2 regions of the Mycolicibacterium rhodesiae NBB3 genome follow, and region 1 is predicted to be linked to the other one. Evidence: predicted binding sites of a transcription regulator. Region 1 holds the regulator's gene; the other holds the start of a gene.
The links. Region 1 encodes HspR, which represses chaperone genes until heat shock. Its sites were predicted from a motif close to ANNTGAGTNNNNNNNACTCANNT; they were not measured.

Region 1 (9,077 bases):
CCTACTACCCCGGCGAGGAGGCGCTGCGGGATGCGATCCGCAACCGGGACGTCTACGGCGGCATCGCTTTCGGCCCCGACGGACCGCGTCTGCTGACCGCCACCGGCGGCAGCCCGATGGTCGCGCAGATGCTCACCCAGATGGCCAATGGCATCGCCGCGAAAACCGGAGTTCCCTTGGCCACCGAGGATCTGGCCCCGCCGACCGTCCAGGATCCGCGCGGCGCCGGGCTGGCCGCGTCGGCATTACCGATCACCCTCGCCGGACTGCTGCCCGCGGTCGCTCTCGTGCTCGCGCTCAAGCGCGAGGTCTGGACCCGGTTCACCGCCGTCGTAATCTTCGCCGGTGTCGCGGGTGTGAGCATCGCGGCGCTGTTGCGCTACGTCCTCGGCTCGATCGACGCGAACTTCTGGGGCGTCGCCGGCGGCTTGTCGCTGGGCATTCTGGCCGCAGGGTTGACCATGCTCGGGCTCGGCTCGCTGTTCGGCCGGTTCGGGCTGGCTCTCGGCGCGGTCGCCGCCCTGTTGATCGGCAACCCCCTGTCGGGGCTGACCAGCGCGCCGGAGATGCTGCCCACCGGCTGGGGTCAGCTGGGTCAATGGCTACCCCAGGGCGCCAACGCCACCCTGCTTCGGTCAACCGCATTCTTCGACGGGGCCGGCGGCGCGCTGCCGATCGTGGTGCTGACCTGCTGGTCACTGCTCGGTATCGCACTGGTGGTCACCGCGGCGCTTACTATCGAACGACGTGGGGCTCGATGATCGTGATGCGCTGCGAACGCTGCGTGACGCCGTCGACCCTGCGCTCGGCTCCGACGACCTGATCCGGCGTTTCTACACCCGCTGGTTCGCCATCGACACTTCCGTTCGCGATCTGTTCCCCCCGGACATGACCGCGCAGCGCAGCGCCTTCGCGCAGGCAATGACGTGGGTGTTGGGCGAGCTCGTCGACCAGCGGGCCGAGGCGCCGGTGGCCTTCCTCGCGCAACTGGGTCGCGACCATCGCAAATACGGTGTCACGCAACGGCATTACGACAGCCTCCGGGATGCACTGCTCACGACGTTTCGCACCCAGCTGATCGACGCGTGGGATGACAGGCTCGAGCAAACGGCTCACGACGCGGTCGCACTGTTCGTCGGGGTGATGCGGGGTGCGGCGGACGCCGAGCAGGGTCCGCCCTACTGCGACGGCACGGTGATCGAACACATCCGACCCGCCCGAGACGTCTCGATGATCCGGTTGCAGCTCGACCACCCGCTGTACTACCACCCTGGTCAGTACGTCACCGTCCAGGTGCCGCAGTGGCCGCGCCGGTGGCGCTACCTCAGCCCATCGATCCCCGCCGACCGCGACGGCAAAATCGAATTTCACGTCCGTTCGGTGCCCGGCGGCATGGTGAGTCCGGCGATCGTCGGTGAGACGAGGCCCGGCGACCGGTGGCGCATGTCCAACCCGCACGGCGGCATGCACGTAGACCGCGACGGAGGTGACGTCCTCATGGTCGCCGGCAGCACCGGCCTCGCCCCCCTGCGGGCGCTGATCATGGATCTCACCCGCAAGGCCGTCAATCCGCGGGTGCATCTTTTCTTCGGTACCCGCTTTCCCTGCGAGCTCTACGATCTGCACACCCTGTGGCAGATCGTCTCGCAGAATCCGTGGCTGTCGGTGACGCCGGTGTCGGAGTTCAACACCGATCCGCCGTGGGCAGCGGACTTCCCCCTCGTCTCGCCGCCGCGCGGTCTGCATGTCCGCCAGACGGGGCTGCTCCCGGATGTCGTCACGCGGTACGGCGGGTGGGGTGATCGGCAGATCCTCATCTGTGGCGGTCCGGAGATGGTCGAGGCCACCAAGGCGGCACTGCTCGCCAAAGGCGCTCCGGCCGAACGTATTCAGCACGATCCGTTGACGGGCTGATCGGTTACGACGCGACCGCGAGCATGGCAGGATCTCGGACATGCCCGATTTGGAGCCCATAACGATTCACGACCCGTCATCCTCGCTGACGGCCACCTTCGTACCGGGCGCCGGCATGATCGGCACCTCGCTCGCCGACGGCGTTGACGAGTTCCTCGGGCAGCGCCGCGGACTGGACGCCTATGTGAGCAACGGCAAGACGATGGGCATCCCGATCCTCTACCCGTGGGCGAACCGGCTGGGAGCCCGCGAGTACGAGAGCAACGGCGTCCTGGTCACCCTCACACCCGGGAAAGGCGGAGTGCGCACCGACGACAACGGTCTGCCCATCCACGGTGTCCTCGCGGCATATCCGGGTTGGCAGATCACCGCACAGTCGCCGACCTCGCTGACCGCCGTCGTGGACTTCGCAGCGCAGCCAGCACTGCTTGCGGCCTTCCCGTTCCCCCACGTGCTGACCCAGGCCGTCACGCTGTCGGATCGCACCCTCACCATCGAGACCACCGTGACCGCGACGGGATCAGCCTCCGTGCCACTGTGTTTCGGCTATCACCCGTACTTCACGATACCCGGCGTGCCGCGCGCGCAGTGGCGGCTGAGCACCCCGGCGATGCGGCATCTGCCGGTGGACAGCCGGGGTATCCCGACCGGACAGCACGACGACTGGGACGCCCTCGACAAGTCGCTGGAGTCGGTCACCTATGACGACGGCTTCGACAACGTGCCCACCGGGGCAGTGTTCTCACTCACCGGAGGCGAACGCCGCATCGATGTTCGGTTCGAGACGGGTTATCCCGCAGCGCAAATCTTCGCACCCGACAGCGACGACCTCATCGCCATCGAACCGATGGCCGCGCCGACCGATTCGCTGCGCAGCGGCGGATACCGCTCCGCGGTGCCCGGCGAATCGGAGACGGCGCGCTTTACGGTCACGGTGACCTAGTGCAGGTCAAGGGAACAGCCACACTGACCACGGTCGGTGTCCTACTCGCACTCGCAGCGGGCGCCCTCGTCGCGCTGAGCACAAACGTCGTGTCGAATACGTGGCTACTCATCACAGAGCCGTCCAACGTCATTCCCCGCGAATCGTCATTATGGACGTTTACGCCCACTGTGATGAACAGCGGATCCGGCGACTGGTGGCTATACGGCGAGGATGACGAAAACTACTATTACTTCACGGGATCCGGCGATCGCCCCTACATCGCCGCATCGAAGGTCGACAGTCGCGGCTGCGCGGGATTCGACAGTAAAGACTTCCAGACGTGGTGCAGGTGATCCGACTCAGCGCTTGTGGCGAGGCTGCCAGACTACCAGGGCCGTGCTCTTGCCCCTGGGGGCCGAACGCAGCTCGTCGATCTCGCGAGCCATCTCCTGCAGGCGGCTCTGCAACGCCTCCACCTGGTTGGTGAGCTCGATGATCCGCTTGATGCCTGCGAGGTTGACACCCTCGTCCTGCGACAGTCGCTGCACTTCGCGGAGCAGATCGACATCATGCTGCGAATAGCGCCGCCCACCGCCGGAGGTGCGCTGCGGACTGACCAGACCGAGCCGGTCGTATGTGCGCAGAGTCTGCGCATGCATACCGGCCAGCTCGGCGGCCACCGAGATCAGGAAGGTGTGGGCGCCGTCACTCGATCGCTTGGCGCTCATCACGCACCCGCCCAATTCGCCCGCGGATCGAAACCACTGGCCTTTTCGGCTTTCGCGTAGGCCTCCAACGCTTCGGCGGCCTCACCCTCCACGTCCGGCGGCACCGCCACCTTCACGGTGACGAGCAGATCGCCGTGGCCGCCCGACCGCTTCGGCACTCCACGTCCGCGAACCCGAAGAATCCTGCCGTCGGACGTGCCCTTGGGCACCCGGACACCGACCTTGCCTTCCAGTGTCGGGACTGAAAGTGTTGTGCCGAGGGCCAATTCGTGAAAGCTGACCGGCACACTGACGGTGAGGTCGTCACCGTTGCGGCCGAACACCTTGTCCGCTTTGACGTGCACGGTGACATAGAGGTCACCCGAGGGAGCGCCGCGCAGCCCGGCCTCGCCCTGGCCGGCCAGCCGGATACGCTGACCGTCCTCGACGCCCGGTGGGATCCGCACGTTGATGGTGCGGGTCCTGGTCGTCACACCGGTGCCCTTGCATTCGTCGCAGGGGTTTTCGATGATCGATCCGCTGCCCCGGCACTCTGTGCACGGTTCGGAGAATCCGAACGCCCCCTGGTTGCGGTTGATCACGCCCGACCCGTTGCAGTTCGGGCACACCTTCGGGCTGGTGCCCGGTCGTGCACCGCTGCCATGGCAGTTGGTACACGGGGCGGGGCTGGTGAGCCGCAACGGCATCATCACGCCCTTGGTGGCTTCGAGAAAGGACAACTCGGTCTCGGTCTCGAGGTCGTTACCCCGTCGTGGCCGAGAAGGCCGCGGCTGTTGAGCTCCGCGCCCGAACAGACCGCCGAACAGATCCCCGATGTTGGCGCCGCCGGTCTGGCCCGCCGCGTCGAACAGATCGTTCAGGTTGAATTCGCCGCCCTCGGAACCGAATCCACCGAAGTTGCCGCCACCTCCGCCACCGAAGCGACCGCGACCGAACCCGCCGTTGGCGAAAAGCCTTCTGGTCTCGTCGTACTCCTTGCGCTTGGCAGGGTCCGACAGCACTTCCTTGGCTTCCGACACGGCCTTGTAGCGGTCTTCAGCCGCCTGATTGCCGGGGTTGCGGTCGGGATGGTTCTCCGCGAGCAGCTTTCGGGCCGCCCGCTTGATGTCCTGCTCGCTGGCGTCAGAGGCGACGCCGAGCTCCTTGTAGAAGTCCTTTTCGACCCACTCACGCTGGGCCATACCGCGTCACCTCCTTACCTGATGACTAGTTCTTAGTCTGATTCTGCGGTGTCTTGTGCGTCTGAGCCGGTGTTATCGGCGGCATCGGGGATCGTGTCGACCACGCCCACCATGGCGTGGCGCACGACTTGGTCGCCGACTTTGTAGCCGCGGCGCATGACGGTTCCGACGATCGGGTGGGTGCCCTCACCTTCGTGTTGCACTGCCTCGTGCAGCGCGGGGTCGAAGGCGTCGCCCTCCTCACCGAAGCCCGAAAGGCCGAGTCCCTCAAGGGCGGTCGACAGCTTGTCGGCGACCGACTTCAGCGGACCGGCATCCAGGTCACCATGGCTGCGCGCCCGTTCGAGATCGTCGAGAACCGGAAGCAGCTGCTTTATCACCGACGCTTTGGCGCGATCGGCCGTGAGCTGCTGGTCGCGCATCGCCCGCTTGCGGTAATTGGCGAAGTCCGCCTGCACTCGCTGCAGGTCCGCGATCAGCTCCGCCGCCTTACCCGCCTCCTCGGGACTCTCGCCCGGGAAGTCGTCCGGTCCCGGCCCACTGGGGCTGGATGTCGCCGCCCCAGCGGCTCCGGGGGCCGGACTGGCTCCCGCTTCACGGATCTCGCCGGTGTCCGGATCGATGCGCCGTTTGTCGGTGACAGTCACCGGCTCGTGCGAATCGTTCTGGCTCACTTGCGCTCCTCATCGTCGTCGACGACCTCGGCGTCTACCACGTTGTCATCGGCCGGACCGGCTGCCGACTCGCCGGCTCCGCCAGCGGTCTGCTCGGCCTGGGTGGCCTCGTACAGTGCCTGACCCAAGCCCTGGGCCTCCACGCCGAGCTTCTCCATCGCCGCCTTGATGGCCGCGATGTCGGTGCCCTCGAGCGTCGACTTGGCTTCGGCGACCGCGGAATCGACCTTGTCCAGCGTGTCCGCGGGGATCTTCGATCCGCCTTCGGCTTCGCGCTGCTCTTTGACGATCTTCTCGGTCTGGTAAACCAGCGACTCCGCCTGGTTGCGGACGTCGGCCTCCTCACGACGCTTGCGGTCCTCCTCGGCGTGTGCCTCGGCGTCCTTGATCATCTGGTCGATCTCCTCCTTTGAAAGGCCGGAGCCCTCCTGGATTCGGATCGTGTTCTCCTTGCCGGTGCCCTTGTCCTTCGCGGTCACATGCACGATGCCGTTGGCGTCGATGTCGAACGTGACCTCGATCTGGGGCACACCGCGCGGAGCCGGCGGGATCCCCGTCAGCTCGAAGCTGCCGAGCAGCTTGTTGTGCGCGGCGATCTCACGCTCACCCTGGAAGACCTGAATCTGCACCGACGGCTGATTGTCATCGGCCGTGGTGAAGGTCTCCGACCTCTTGGTTGGGATCGTGGTGTTGCGCTCGATCAGCTTGGTCATGACGCCACCCTTGGTTTCGATACCGAGGGACAGCGGCGTGACGTCAAGCAGCAGAACGTCTTTCACCTCACCCTTGAGCACACCGGCCTGCAGCGCGGCGCCCACGGCGACGACCTCGTCGGGGTTCACGCCCTTGTTGGGCTCCTTGCCGCCGGTCATTTCCTTGACCAGCTCGGAGACCGCGGGCATCCGGGTCGAACCGCCGACCAGCACCACGTGGTCGATGTCACCCACTGAGATGCCCGCGTCGGCGATCACCGACTGGAACGGCTTGCGGGTGCGGTCCAGCAGATCCTGTGTGATGCGCTGGAACTCAGAACGCGTCAGCTGCTCGTCGAGGAACAGCGGGTTCTTGTCCGAGTCGACCGTGATGTAGGGCAGGTTGATCGAGGTGCTCTGCGAACTCGAGAGCTCGATCTTGGCCTTCTCGGCAGCTTCACGCAGCCGCTGCATGGCCATCTTGTCCTTCGTCAGGTCGATGCCCGACGTGCCCTTGAACTTGTCGACGAGCCATTCGACGATCCGGTCGTCCCAGTCGTCACCACCGAGGTGGTTGTCACCGGAGGTTGCGCGAACCTCGACCACACCCTCGCCGATCTCCAGCAGCGACACGTCGAACGTGCCACCACCGAGGTCGAAGACCAGGATGGTCTGTTCCTTCTCGCCCTTGTCCAGCCCATAGGCCAGCGCCGCGGCGGTCGGCTCATTGACGATGCGCAGCACGTTGAGGCCCGCGATCTGCCCGGACTCCTTGGTGGCCTGCCGTTGGGCGTCGTTGAAGTACGCCGGCACGGTGATCACCGCGTCGGTGATGTCCTCGCCCAGGTAGCTCTCCGCATCACGCTTGAGCTTCATCAGCACGCGTGCGCTGATCTCCTGAGGGGTGTATTTCTTGTCATCGATCTCGACGGACCAATCGGTGCCCATTTCGCGCTTGACCGAACGGATGGTCCGGTCGACGTTGGTCACCGCTTGGTTCTTGGCGGGCTGACCGACCAGCACCTCGCCGTTGCGTGCGAACGCGACGACGGACGGCGTGGTGCGGGAGCCTTCTGAGTTGGCTACGACAACGGGGTCGCCACCCTCCAGTACCGCGACGACGGAGTTGGTGGTCCCGAGGTCGATTCCGACCGCACGAGCCATGGTTGTTCCTCCTGAATTAGTCCATCTATTGGGTCTGAGTGCACCGCACTCAAGACTGCTCCGGCCAACCTTATCCTGTCAACCCAGACTTGAGTGACTTACGCTCAACTGTCAGTGGGGTCAACGGCATGCTTCGCGGATTTGTTCCCGGCCCCCTTCAGGCGGCTAAATGTGGCTCTCTCGAATTCGGGGCCGGCGCTAAATCATGTCCTTGGCCGTGAACCACCGTGTCACCCCCCACCCCACGAACACCGGCAACCAACACGTGAGAATCCGGTACAACAACACGGACGGAACAGCCACGGCAGCGGGTACTCCGAACGCTGCGAGACCTCCGATCAGCGCGGCTTCGACCGCTCCCACACCGCCTGGCGTCGGGGCGGCCGACGCGAGAGTGCCGCCGATCATCGTGACTACGGTGACAGTCACGAACGTAGCGGCGCCGCCAACCGCCTCGATGCTGGCCCACAGCGCCAACGCGCCACCAAGAGTCGTTGTCGCACAACCGAACACAATGAGCGCGAGCCGATGGGGTGCCCGGGCGAGAGTGACTAGGTCGTCCACGACCGCGGTCACGCGCGGACGCACCGAGGTGCCCAGCCACCGCCGCAGCCTCGGTACGAACATCAGCAGCCCGACGATGCCGAGTGCGGCACCGGCCAAAAGGAAAAGCACAGTCGCACTGGGAACGAAGTGTGAAAGGTCCGCCGATACACCGGCCGCGACGCCGAAGAACGTCAGCAGGGCGATGTGTGTGATCACCTGCACTGCTTGTTGCAGTGCCACCGCCGCAGTGGCACGGACCGAACCCTGTCCGTTCTTCTGCAGGTATCGAGCACTCAGCGCCAGCCCACCCACACCAGCCGGGGTGGTCACAGCAGCAAACGTACTGGCCACCTGCACCACCACCAGTCGCCTGAAATTCACTGTCCTGGAGGCGCACACCCACAGCGCTGTCGCCGCACCCAAGTACGTCAGGACCGACGCTGTCAGCCCGAATGCGACCCACCACCAGTTCGCTGTCTTCAGCGCAGAGTGGAACGTCGGCAGTGTGCTGAGGAACGGATAGGCGACATAGACGAGCGCCACCAGCAACACCAGTTGGATGATCTGGGTGCGCGAGAATCGGGTGACCGTCTCCGGCGGAATCCGCTCGGCACCGGTCCGCAGCATCACTTCCCGGCGTAGGAGGGCCACCACCGCGTCGAGGTCCCCGACGGACGTTCGGATCCGCCGCGGCAACGCGGATTTGGTCAGTCGTCCCGACGCCGCCAGCACTGCATCCTCACCGAAGACGGCGATCGCCGCCCCGACCGCCGTCCCCGACCCATCGGGCTCGCTGGTGGCGATAAGAAGTTGGGCTATATCGGACTGGAGTTGAGCGTCGGTCGCACCGAACTCCGCATGCTGGAATCCACCGAAACGAGCGGAGCCGTCCTCGACGGTGATCTCACTGCGTCTCAAATCATTATGGGCGATTTCCCGAAGGTGCAGCACGCCAAGCGCTTTCCACGCGGAATCGACAGAAGACGCCCCCATGCCTTCGGCAATCGGTGTGCCCCTGACCGGCGTGTGTGCGTACATGATCCATCCCCGTCGGAGTGCGGTGAATGCCATCGTCTCGATGTTCGCAACACCCGCATCGGCGACCGCGATCGCCATGAGCGCCCGGTGTTCCACGACGCGGTGCAGCGATGCCTGCAGGGGTGGGGCTTCGTCGGATCGCAGGCGTACCGACCGCCATACCTGACGCAGAGCTCCGCCACCGGTGTGATTGGGGCCGTACAGCTCGATGACGG
Region 2 (9,077 bases), 2.9 Mb from region 1:
CAGGCCATCCAGATCTCCGGCGAGGCGACGCCGGTTCGCGTGGTGGCGACGGTGTTCGGGTTCGTCGTCCTGGTCCTCGTGCTGTCCGGTCTGAACGCCACGATGTTCGCGGGTGCGCCGGAAGGCAGCTGGCGCAAGCGAATCCCGTCGATCTTTCTCGACGTCGCCCGCTTCGCAGTGATCGCCGTCGGTGTCGGCATCATGCTCGCCTACATCTGGGGCGCGAACGTGGGCGGCCTGTTCACCGCGCTCGGCGTGTCGTCGATCGTGCTAGGCCTTGCACTGCAGAACTCGGTGGGGCAGATCATCTCGGGCCTGCTGCTGTTGTTCGAACAGCCATTTCAGCTCGGCGACTGGATCGACACCCCGACGGCGCGCGGCCGCGTGGTGGAAGTGAACTGGCGGGCAACGCATATCGACACCGGCGGCGGCATGATGATCATGCCCAACTCGGCGCTGGCCGCGGCGTCGTTCAAGAACTTCAGCCGCCCGCCCGGCGCACACTCCCTGAGTGTCTCCACCGTCTTCTCGGTCGACGACCCACCCGACGACGTCATCGCGATGCTGAACCGGGTGGCGGTCATGCTGCCGCAGCTGCGGCCGGGTGCTACGCCGTCCAGTGTCCGTTCCGGTGCCATGGACTACAGCACGGGAATTCCGCTGCGCTCTCCCGCTGATGACTTCGCCGCCAAATCTCAGTTCCTGCGCTGGGTCTGGTATGCGTCGCGGCGGGCCGGCCTGCACCTCGACGAGGCAGAAGACGAGTTCGCGACGACGGAACGGGTGCAGACCTCGTTGCGGATCATCGCGCCGACACTGCGGCTGACCCATGAGGACCAGGAGGACCTCCTCACCCGGGTCCGGCTCACGCGTTACGGCGCCGACGAGTACATCCAGTACAGCGGGCAGATCCCCAAGCGGATGACGTTCATCGTCAACGGAAAGGTCAGGCTCGCCGCGACCGACGACGCGGGCGGGATCATCCCCGTGCGGACGCTGGAAGCGGGCGACTTCCTCGGACAGACCACCCTCACTCTCGAGCCGGTCAGCGCCGCGGCCTATGCGTTGGAGGAAGTCACCGTACTGCGGATCGACCGAGAGGTCGTCGAGGACCTGGTGTCGCGAAAGCCGGTGTTGTTGCAAGACTTCGGGCGCGCCATCGACGAGCGTCGGGAAAGTCTGCGGCGCGCGTTGGCCGCGGCAAAGGACTGAGAGCAGCGATGAGATGAAGCGCCGCCCACCCCGACCGCAGGAACTCGCGGCACTGCTGCAGTTCCAGAAGCCCCGCCTGAGTCCGACGCGCAGGCGACTCGACAGCGCGCTGACGATCGAGGACCTGCGCCGGGTCGCCAGACGCCGCACGCCCAAAGCAGCATTCGACTACACCGACGGCGCGGCAGAAGAGGAGCTGTCGCTGGCCCGGGCGCGACAGGCGTTCCGCGACATCGAATTCCACCCGACGATCCTGCGCGATGTCGCCAAGGTCGACACTGCTGCCACCGTGCTCGGCGACCGGGTGGCACAGCCGTTCGGCATCGCCCCGACAGGGTTCACCCGGTTGATGCAGACCGAAGGCGAGGTCGCGGGCGCGCACGCTGCGGCCCGCGCAGGTATCCCGTTCTCGCTGTCCACCCTGGGCACTGCCTCCATCGAAGCGGTCAAGGAGGCAAACCCACACGGACGCAACTGGTTTCAGTTGTACATGTGGAAGGACCGGGACCGGTCGATGGCGTTGGTCGAGCGGGCGGCGGCCGCGGGGTTCGACACGCTGCTCGTCACGGTCGACGTACCGGTCGCGGGAGCCCGGCTCCGCGACACCCGCAACGGAATGTCGATTCCTCCTGCGTTGACGCTGAAGACCGTCCTGGACGCCGTCGCGCACCCCCGCTGGTGGTTCGACCTGCTGACCACCGAACCGCTGTCGTTCGCATCGCTTGACCGCTGGCCCGGCACCGTCGCCGAATACCTGGACACCATGTTCGACCCCACCGTGACCTTCGACGACCTGGCCTGGATCAAATCCCAGTGGCCGAACAAACTGGTGGTCAAGGGAATTCAGACGCTCGACGACGCGAGGTCGGTGGTCGATCTCGGTGTCGACGGCATCGTGCTGTCGAATCACGGCGGCAGGCAGCTGGACCGTGCGCCGGTGCCGTTTCACCTGTTGCCCCGCGTCGCGCGCGAACTAGGACGTGACACCGAGGTATTGCTGGACACCGGCATCATGTCCGGCGCGGACATCGTGGCCGCGGTCGCGCTGGGCGCGCGCTTCACCCTGGTGGGCCGCGCCTATCTGTACGGCCTGATGGCCGGCGGGGAGGCCGGTGTCGACCGCGCGATCGAGATTCTGTCGGGGCAGGTCAGCCGAACCATGCGGCTGCTCGGCGTGACATCGCTCGACGAACTGCAACCCGGGCACGTCACGCAACTGCGCCGCCTCGTCCCCGGCGAGTCGTAGTTTGCTCGCTCTTTCCCTCTAGTCACATGATTCCCACTGGTCACACGGTAAAACAGCCTTTCGTGAGTCCTCGCCGAGTCGCAATCGTTAGCCAAACGCGATATCGCAACCGAGTGTTGAGCAGCCGGACTCGCCGGAACCACGTGTTTCATTACGCATGCAGAGCAATGGCAAAGGCTTTGCGCCAGGTGATGAAAGGTGGGTTGGTTGCCGTTATGAAGTTCAATGTGAGGTTACGAGGTAAGTGGTTGCGCCGGCTGGCGGCTGGCGCCGTGGCGGCGGCGACGCTGCCCGGCCTGATCGGCTTCGTCGGGGGTTCGGCGACCGCTGGCGCGTTTTCCAGGCCGGGTTTGCCCGTCGAGTATCTGGATGTGTTCTCACCGTCGATGAACCGCAACATCCGGGTGCAGTTCCAGGGCGGCGGTCCGCACGCGGTCTATCTGCTCGACGGTCTGCGCGCGCAGGATGATTTCAACGGCTGGGACATCAACACCCCGGCGTTCGAGTGGTACTACGGTTCGGGGCTGTCGACGGTCATGCCGGTCGGCGGCATGTCCAGCTTCTACACCGACTGGTACCAGCCGTCACGGGGTAACGGTCAGAACTACACGTACAAGTGGGAGACCTTCCTGACCCAGGAACTCCCCGGTTGGCTGGAGGCCAACAAGGGTGTGTCGAAGACCGGCAACGCTGTCGTCGGCATCTCGATGGCCGGCGCCGCAGCGCTGACATACTCGATCTACCACCCGCAGCAGTTCATCTACGCCGCATCACTTTCGGGCTTCCTCAATCCGTCCGAAGGCTGGTGGCCGATGCTGATCGGGCTGGCGATGAACGATGCGGGCGGCTACAACGCCGAGAGCATGTGGGGTCCGTCCTCGGATCCCGCGTGGAAGCGCAACGACCCGATGGTCAACATCAATCAGCTGGTCGCCAACAACACCAGGATCTGGATCTACTGCGGCTCGGGAACGCCGTCGGATCTGGACACCAGCGGTGGTGGCGGCAACCTGATGGCCGCGCAGTTCCTCGAGGGCTTGACGTTGCGCACCAACGTGAGCTTCAAGGACAACTACGTTGCCGCGGGTGGCACCAACGGCGTGTTCAACTTCCCGGCGAACGGCACGCACAGCTGGGGCTACTGGGGTCAGCAGCTGGAGCAGATGAGGCCCGACATCCAGCGGGTGCTGGGGGCGCAAGCCACCACCTGAGTCCCACCCACAAACAGGAAGCCTGCCGTACCCCCCGAACGGCAGGCTTCCTGTCATTCTCTGCGTTGACTTCCCCGGCTTCGCGTGGGCCCAGCGTCCACGCCGCAGTTGGCCGCGGTTTTCCGGCCTACGCGCAGAGTGAACGCGCCAGCCGGGTCCCGGGGAACAAACCACCCCTCCTCAGGGTTGAGTCGATCTGACTGAACTTTGGAGGAGATATGGCTGAAGCCAAATCAGTGCCGGTGCTGTTTCTGAGCGAATCGATCGTGCTGCCCGGCATGGTGGTGCCGATCGAGCTCGACGACGCCGCCCGTGCCGCGGTCGACGCGGCGAAGGCGTCGGAATCGGGTGAGCTCCTGATCGCACCGCGCCTGGAGGATCGCTACGCGTCGTACGGCGTGCTGGCGTCGATCGTCCAGGTCGGCCGGATCGCGGGCGGTAGCGGCACTGCAGCCGTGGTGCGCGGGACCAAGCGCGCACACATCGGTGCGGGCGCCAACGGCCCCGGCACGGCGTTGTGGGTCGAGGTGACCGAGGTCGAAGAACCGCCAGCAACCGACGAGGTCCGCACGCTGGCGGCCGACTACAAGAAGCTGCTGCTGGCGATGCTGCAACGCCGCGAGGCCTGGCAGATCATCGACTTCGTCAACCAACTCACCGACCCGTCCGCGCTGGCGGACACGGCCGGATATGCGTCGTACCTGACGCAGGTGCAGAAGCGCCAGCTGCTGGAGACCCCCGATGTCGGCGCGCGGCTGAACGCGCTTATCGAATGGACCGGTGACCACCTGGCCGAGGTCGAGGTGACCGACAAGATCGCCGACGACGTGCGTGAGGGCATGGAGAAGACGCAGAAGGAGTTCCTGCTGCGCCAGCAGCTCGCCGCGATCCGCAAGGAACTGGGCGAGGGTGAGCCCGACGGATCCGACGATTACCGGGCCCGGGTCGAGGCGGCCGATCTGCCGGAGAAGGTGCGCGAAGCCGCGTTGCGCGAGGTCGGCAAGCTGGAGCGCTCGAGCGAACAGAGCCCCGAGGGCGGCTGGATCCGGACGTGGCTGGACACGGTGCTGGACCTGCCGTGGAACGTCACGACCGAGGACTCCACCGACCTGAAGTCGGCTCGCGAGATCCTCGACGCGGACCACCACGGGCTGGAGGACGTCAAGGACCGCATCGTCGAGTATCTGGCCGTGCGCGCCCGGCGCGCACAGCGCGGGATGGCTGTCGTCGGCGGCCGCGGCTCCGGCGCCGTGATGGTGCTGGCCGGTCCCCCTGGCGTCGGTAAGACCTCGCTGGGCGAAAGCGTCGCTCGGGCGCTGGGCCGCAAGTTCGTTCGCGTCGCGCTCGGCGGCGTGCGCGACGAGGCCGAGATCCGTGGCCACCGTCGTACCTACGTGGGTGCGCTGCCCGGCCGAATCGTCCGCGCGATCGGCGAGGCGGGGTCGATGAACCCCGTCGTGCTGCTCGACGAAATCGACAAGGTCGGTTCCGACTACCGGGGCGATCCCTCGGCGGCTCTGCTGGAGGTGCTGGACCCGGCGCAGAACCACACGTTCCGCGACCACTACCTGGAGCTGGATCTCGACCTGTCGGACGTCGTGTTCCTGGCGACGGCCAACCTCATCGAGAACATCCCGTCGGCGCTGCTGGACCGCATGGAGCTGATCCAGATCGACGGCTACACCGAAGACGACAAGGTTGCGATCGCGCGCGACTTCCTGCTCCCCCGGCAGGCCGAGCGTGCGGCGCTCACCGAGGCAGAGGTGACGGTGACCGAGGACGCGCTGCGTAAGATCGCAGCCGACTACACCCGCGAACCGGGTGTGCGGCAGTTCGAGCGCCTGCTGGCCAAGGCATTGCGCAAGGCGACGACGAAGTTGGCTTCTGACGACGATCAGTCGTTGACCATCGACGAGCCGGATCTCGTTGACTACCTGGGTCGTCCGCGGTTCCTGCCGGAGTCCGCGGAGCGCACCGCGGTGCCCGGTGTGGCCACCGGACTGGCCGTCACGGGTCTGGGCGGCGATGTGCTCTACATCGAGGCCGGGGCCACCGATGGTGAGGCCGGCCTGCAGCTGACAGGTCAGCTCGGCGACGTCATGAAGGAATCGGCGCAGATCGCGCTGTCCTACGTGCGTGCGCACGCCGAGCAGCTGGGTGTCGACCCGAAGTCCCTGGACCGCCGGATCCACGTGCACGTGCCCGCGGGTGCGGTGCCCAAGGACGGTCCGTCGGCCGGCGTGACGATGGTGACGGCGCTGGTGTCGATGGCCACCGGGCGGCAGGTCCGCTCCGACGTCGGCATGACCGGTGAGGTGACGCTCAACGGCCGCGTGTTGCCGATCGGCGGGGTCAAGCAGAAGCTGCTGGCGGCGCAACGAGCCGGGCTGTCAACGGTTTTCATCCCCCAGCGCAACGAGGCCGACCTGGACGACGTCCCAGCCGACGTGCTCGAATCGCTGGAGGTCAAGCCGATGGTCGACGTGGCCGACATCATCGCGCAGGCGCTTGCGCCCGCCGAGGCCGAAGCGTCGGTCGCCGCCTGATCGAAGATGCACTCAGGGTCGTGATCGTTCACCGGTCACGACCCTGAGTGCTCTATCGACGCTAGGTTGACCGCATGTCCTACGACGAAGACCTGGCTCACCGTGTCCGCGAACTCCTCGCCGGCGAGCGCGGTCTCGACGAGAAGCGGATGTTCGGCGGGCTGGCGTTCCTCATCGACGGCAACATGTCGGTGTGTGTCAGCGGCCAGGGCGGGCTCATGGTCCGAGTGCCGCGCGAGGACACCGAGAAGCTGCTCGACCGCGATCACGTCGAGCCGATGATCATGGCCGGCCGCGAGACTCGTGGCTGGTTGCGGGTGTCCGTCGAGGGTGTCAAGACCAAACGCCAGCTCCAGGGCTGGGTGAAGCGCGGCGTCGACTACGCGAAGAGTTTCCCCGCCAAGTAGCCGGGTACGCCAGGCGGTGTGCCTGCGGCATCGACGACGAAATTGCTGAAAGTCCTGCTCGAGCAGGCTGGTACCACCTACGCCGAACAGGCGGACATCACGTTGGGCGACAAACCCATGCCGCTGTTTCAGCTGCTGGCGCTGTGCATGCTCGCGAGTAAGCCCATCGATGCGACGATCGCGACACAGGCCGCCCGCGAAGTGTTCGCCGCAGGGCTGCGCACCCCGAACGCGGTGGCCGAAGCCGACCGAGCCACGATGATCGCCGCGTTCGGGCGTGCGCACTACGCGCGATACGACGAAAGCTCCGCCACGCGACTGACCGACATCGCGCAGACCGTCAGGGACGAGTACGCAGGCGATCTGCGCGGACTCGCCGACCGTAGTAGGCACGATGTCACCGAGGCCCGACGACTCCTGAAGCAGTTCAAGGGGATTGGCGACACCGGCGCCGACATCTTCCTGCGCGAGATACAGGACCACTGGACCTGGGTTGGCCCCTTTTTCGACGATCGCGCCCTCGACGCTGCCCGGGAACTGGGTCTTCCCCACCGCGCAGACGAGCTCGGCGGCCTGGCGCCGCGGTCCAACGCGACGCTGGCCGCGGCACTGGTGCGCTGTTCGCTCGACGCCGATCTGCGGAACAGACTGCTGCAGGCGACGTGATTCGCATCGGAACATCCGGCTGGTCCTACGACCACTGGGCCGGCGTCCTGTATCCGCCCAAGCTTCCGGTGGCCAAGCGGTTGGGCGTATACGTCGAGGAGTTCGACACCGTCGAGTTGAATGCGAGCTTTTACCGGTGGCCCAAGGACGCCACCTTCGAAGGCTGGCGTCAACGACTGCCTGCCGGCTTCACCATGTCGGTCAAGGCTCAGCGCGGGCTGACGCACTACCGCAGGCTGCGGTCACCCGAACCATGGGTGGAGCGGTTCGAGCGGTGCTGGACTGCACTCGGCGACCGGCGAGAGGCGCTGCTCGTCCAGCTACATCCCGCGCTCGAACGCGACGACGAGCTGCTCGCCCACTTCCTGACCGTGATGCCCGACTGGATTCCGGTGGCCATGGAATTGCGGCATCCCTCCTGGGACGACAAAGCCGTCTACTCCCTACTCGAGCGACACAACGCCGCGTACGTGGTGATGAGCGGCGCCGGTCTGACGTGTGTCCCGCTGGCGACCAGCCGCCTGGTGTACCTCCGCTTGCACGGACCATCGCAGGACTCGATCTATGCCGGCTCCTACACGGACGACGAACTGCGCGAATGGGCCGACAGAATCGCCGGCTGGCATGACGAGGGACGTCGCGTCCTGGTCTACTTCAACAACGACCTGGGCGGACACGCCATCCGCAACGCGCGCACACTCAAAGATCTGCTGGCCTGATCCGCCGGACCTCGGCGCGAGTAAGCTCGGCTGACATGACAACGTCGTCAACATTTGCGATCATCGGCGGCGGTCTGGCCGGAGCCAAGGCCGCGGAAGCATTGCGCGACAAGGATTTCGACGGGCACGTAGTACTGTACGCCGCAGAGGAACACCTGCCCTACGAACGTCCCCCGCTGTCCAAGGAATTCCTCCTCGGTACGAAGCAGTTCGGGGACTTCACCGCCGCCCCATCAGCCTGGTATCGCGACCACCATGTCGAGCTCCAACTCGGCACCGAGGTGTCCGCAGTCGACCGCGCGGCTCACACGCTGTCCCTGCCCGACGGTACGACCGCGAGCTACGACAAACTCCTGCTGGCGACCGGCTCCACACCGAAGCGGCCACCGATTCCCGGCGCCGATGCCGACGGGGTGCACTACCTGCGCACCATCGACGACGCTGCCGCCCTGAACTCCCTTCTCAGAGAGGGTGCTTCGCTCGCGATCGTCGGGGCCGGATGGATAGGACTCGAAGTGGCTGCCGGCGCTCGTGAACGCGGCGCATCCGTCACCGTCGTCGAAACCGCTGAGGTCCCGTTGATGGCCGCGCTCGGCCGCGAGGTCGGTGAGGTGTTCGCCGCGATGCACCGCGACCACGGCGTAGATCTGCGGCTGAAGACGACGGTCGAGGAGATCACCACGTCCGGCGGCCGCGCGACGGGTCTCAAGCTCGGTGACGGGTCTACCGTCACCGCCGACGCGGTGCTGGTGGCGGTCGGAGCGGCCGCCAATATCGGGTTGGCCGAACAGGCCGGTCTGGCCACCGGGAACGGTGGTGTCCTCGTGGACGCGTCACTGCGCACCAGCGATCCCGACATTTTCGCGGTCGGCGACATCGCCGCGGCCGAGCATCCGGTGTTCGGCACCCGGATACGCACCGAACACTGGGCGAATGCGCTCAAGCAGCCAGCGATCGCGGCCGCCGGAATGCTCGGCAAGCCGCAGGAGTACACCGAATTGCCCTACTTCTTCACCGACCAGTACGACCTCGGGATGGAGTACGTCGGGCATGCTCCCGCCTACGAGCGG

Region 2: the regulator HspR is predicted to act here: its motif matches at 3,854-3,876, upstream of lon (endopeptidase La).

Annotation. Positions count from the first base shown of each region.
Region 1 covers NC_016604.1:1,354,855-1,363,931, forward strand. Annotated here, with positions in the region: gene MYCRHN_RS06550 (hypothetical protein) at 1-761, shown strand, start outside; gene MYCRHN_RS06555 (FAD-binding oxidoreductase) at 748-1,914, shown strand; gene MYCRHN_RS06560 (aldose 1-epimerase) at 1,955-2,857, shown strand; gene MYCRHN_RS06565 (hypothetical protein) at 2,857-3,192, shown strand; gene MYCRHN_RS06570 (heat shock protein transcriptional repressor HspR) at 3,199-3,567, opposite strand; gene dnaJ (molecular chaperone DnaJ) at 3,567-4,748, opposite strand; gene grpE (nucleotide exchange factor GrpE) at 4,781-5,422, opposite strand; gene dnaK (molecular chaperone DnaK) at 5,419-7,278, opposite strand; partial or broken gene MYCRHN_RS06590 (lysylphosphatidylglycerol synthase transmembrane domain-containing protein) at 7,477-9,077, opposite strand, start outside.
Region 2 covers NC_016604.1:4,918,727-4,927,803, reverse strand. Annotated here, with positions in the region: gene MYCRHN_RS23700 (mechanosensitive ion channel domain-containing protein) at 1-1,212, shown strand, start outside; gene MYCRHN_RS23695 (alpha-hydroxy acid oxidase) at 1,226-2,458, shown strand; gene MYCRHN_RS23690 (esterase family protein) at 2,674-3,669, shown strand; gene lon (endopeptidase La) at 3,888-6,215, shown strand; gene MYCRHN_RS23680 (TfoX/Sxy family protein) at 6,290-6,622, shown strand; gene MYCRHN_RS23675 (HhH-GDP family DNA glycosylase) at 6,641-7,288, shown strand; gene MYCRHN_RS23670 (DUF72 domain-containing protein) at 7,285-8,007, shown strand; gene MYCRHN_RS23665 (NAD(P)/FAD-dependent oxidoreductase) at 8,043-9,077, shown strand, end outside.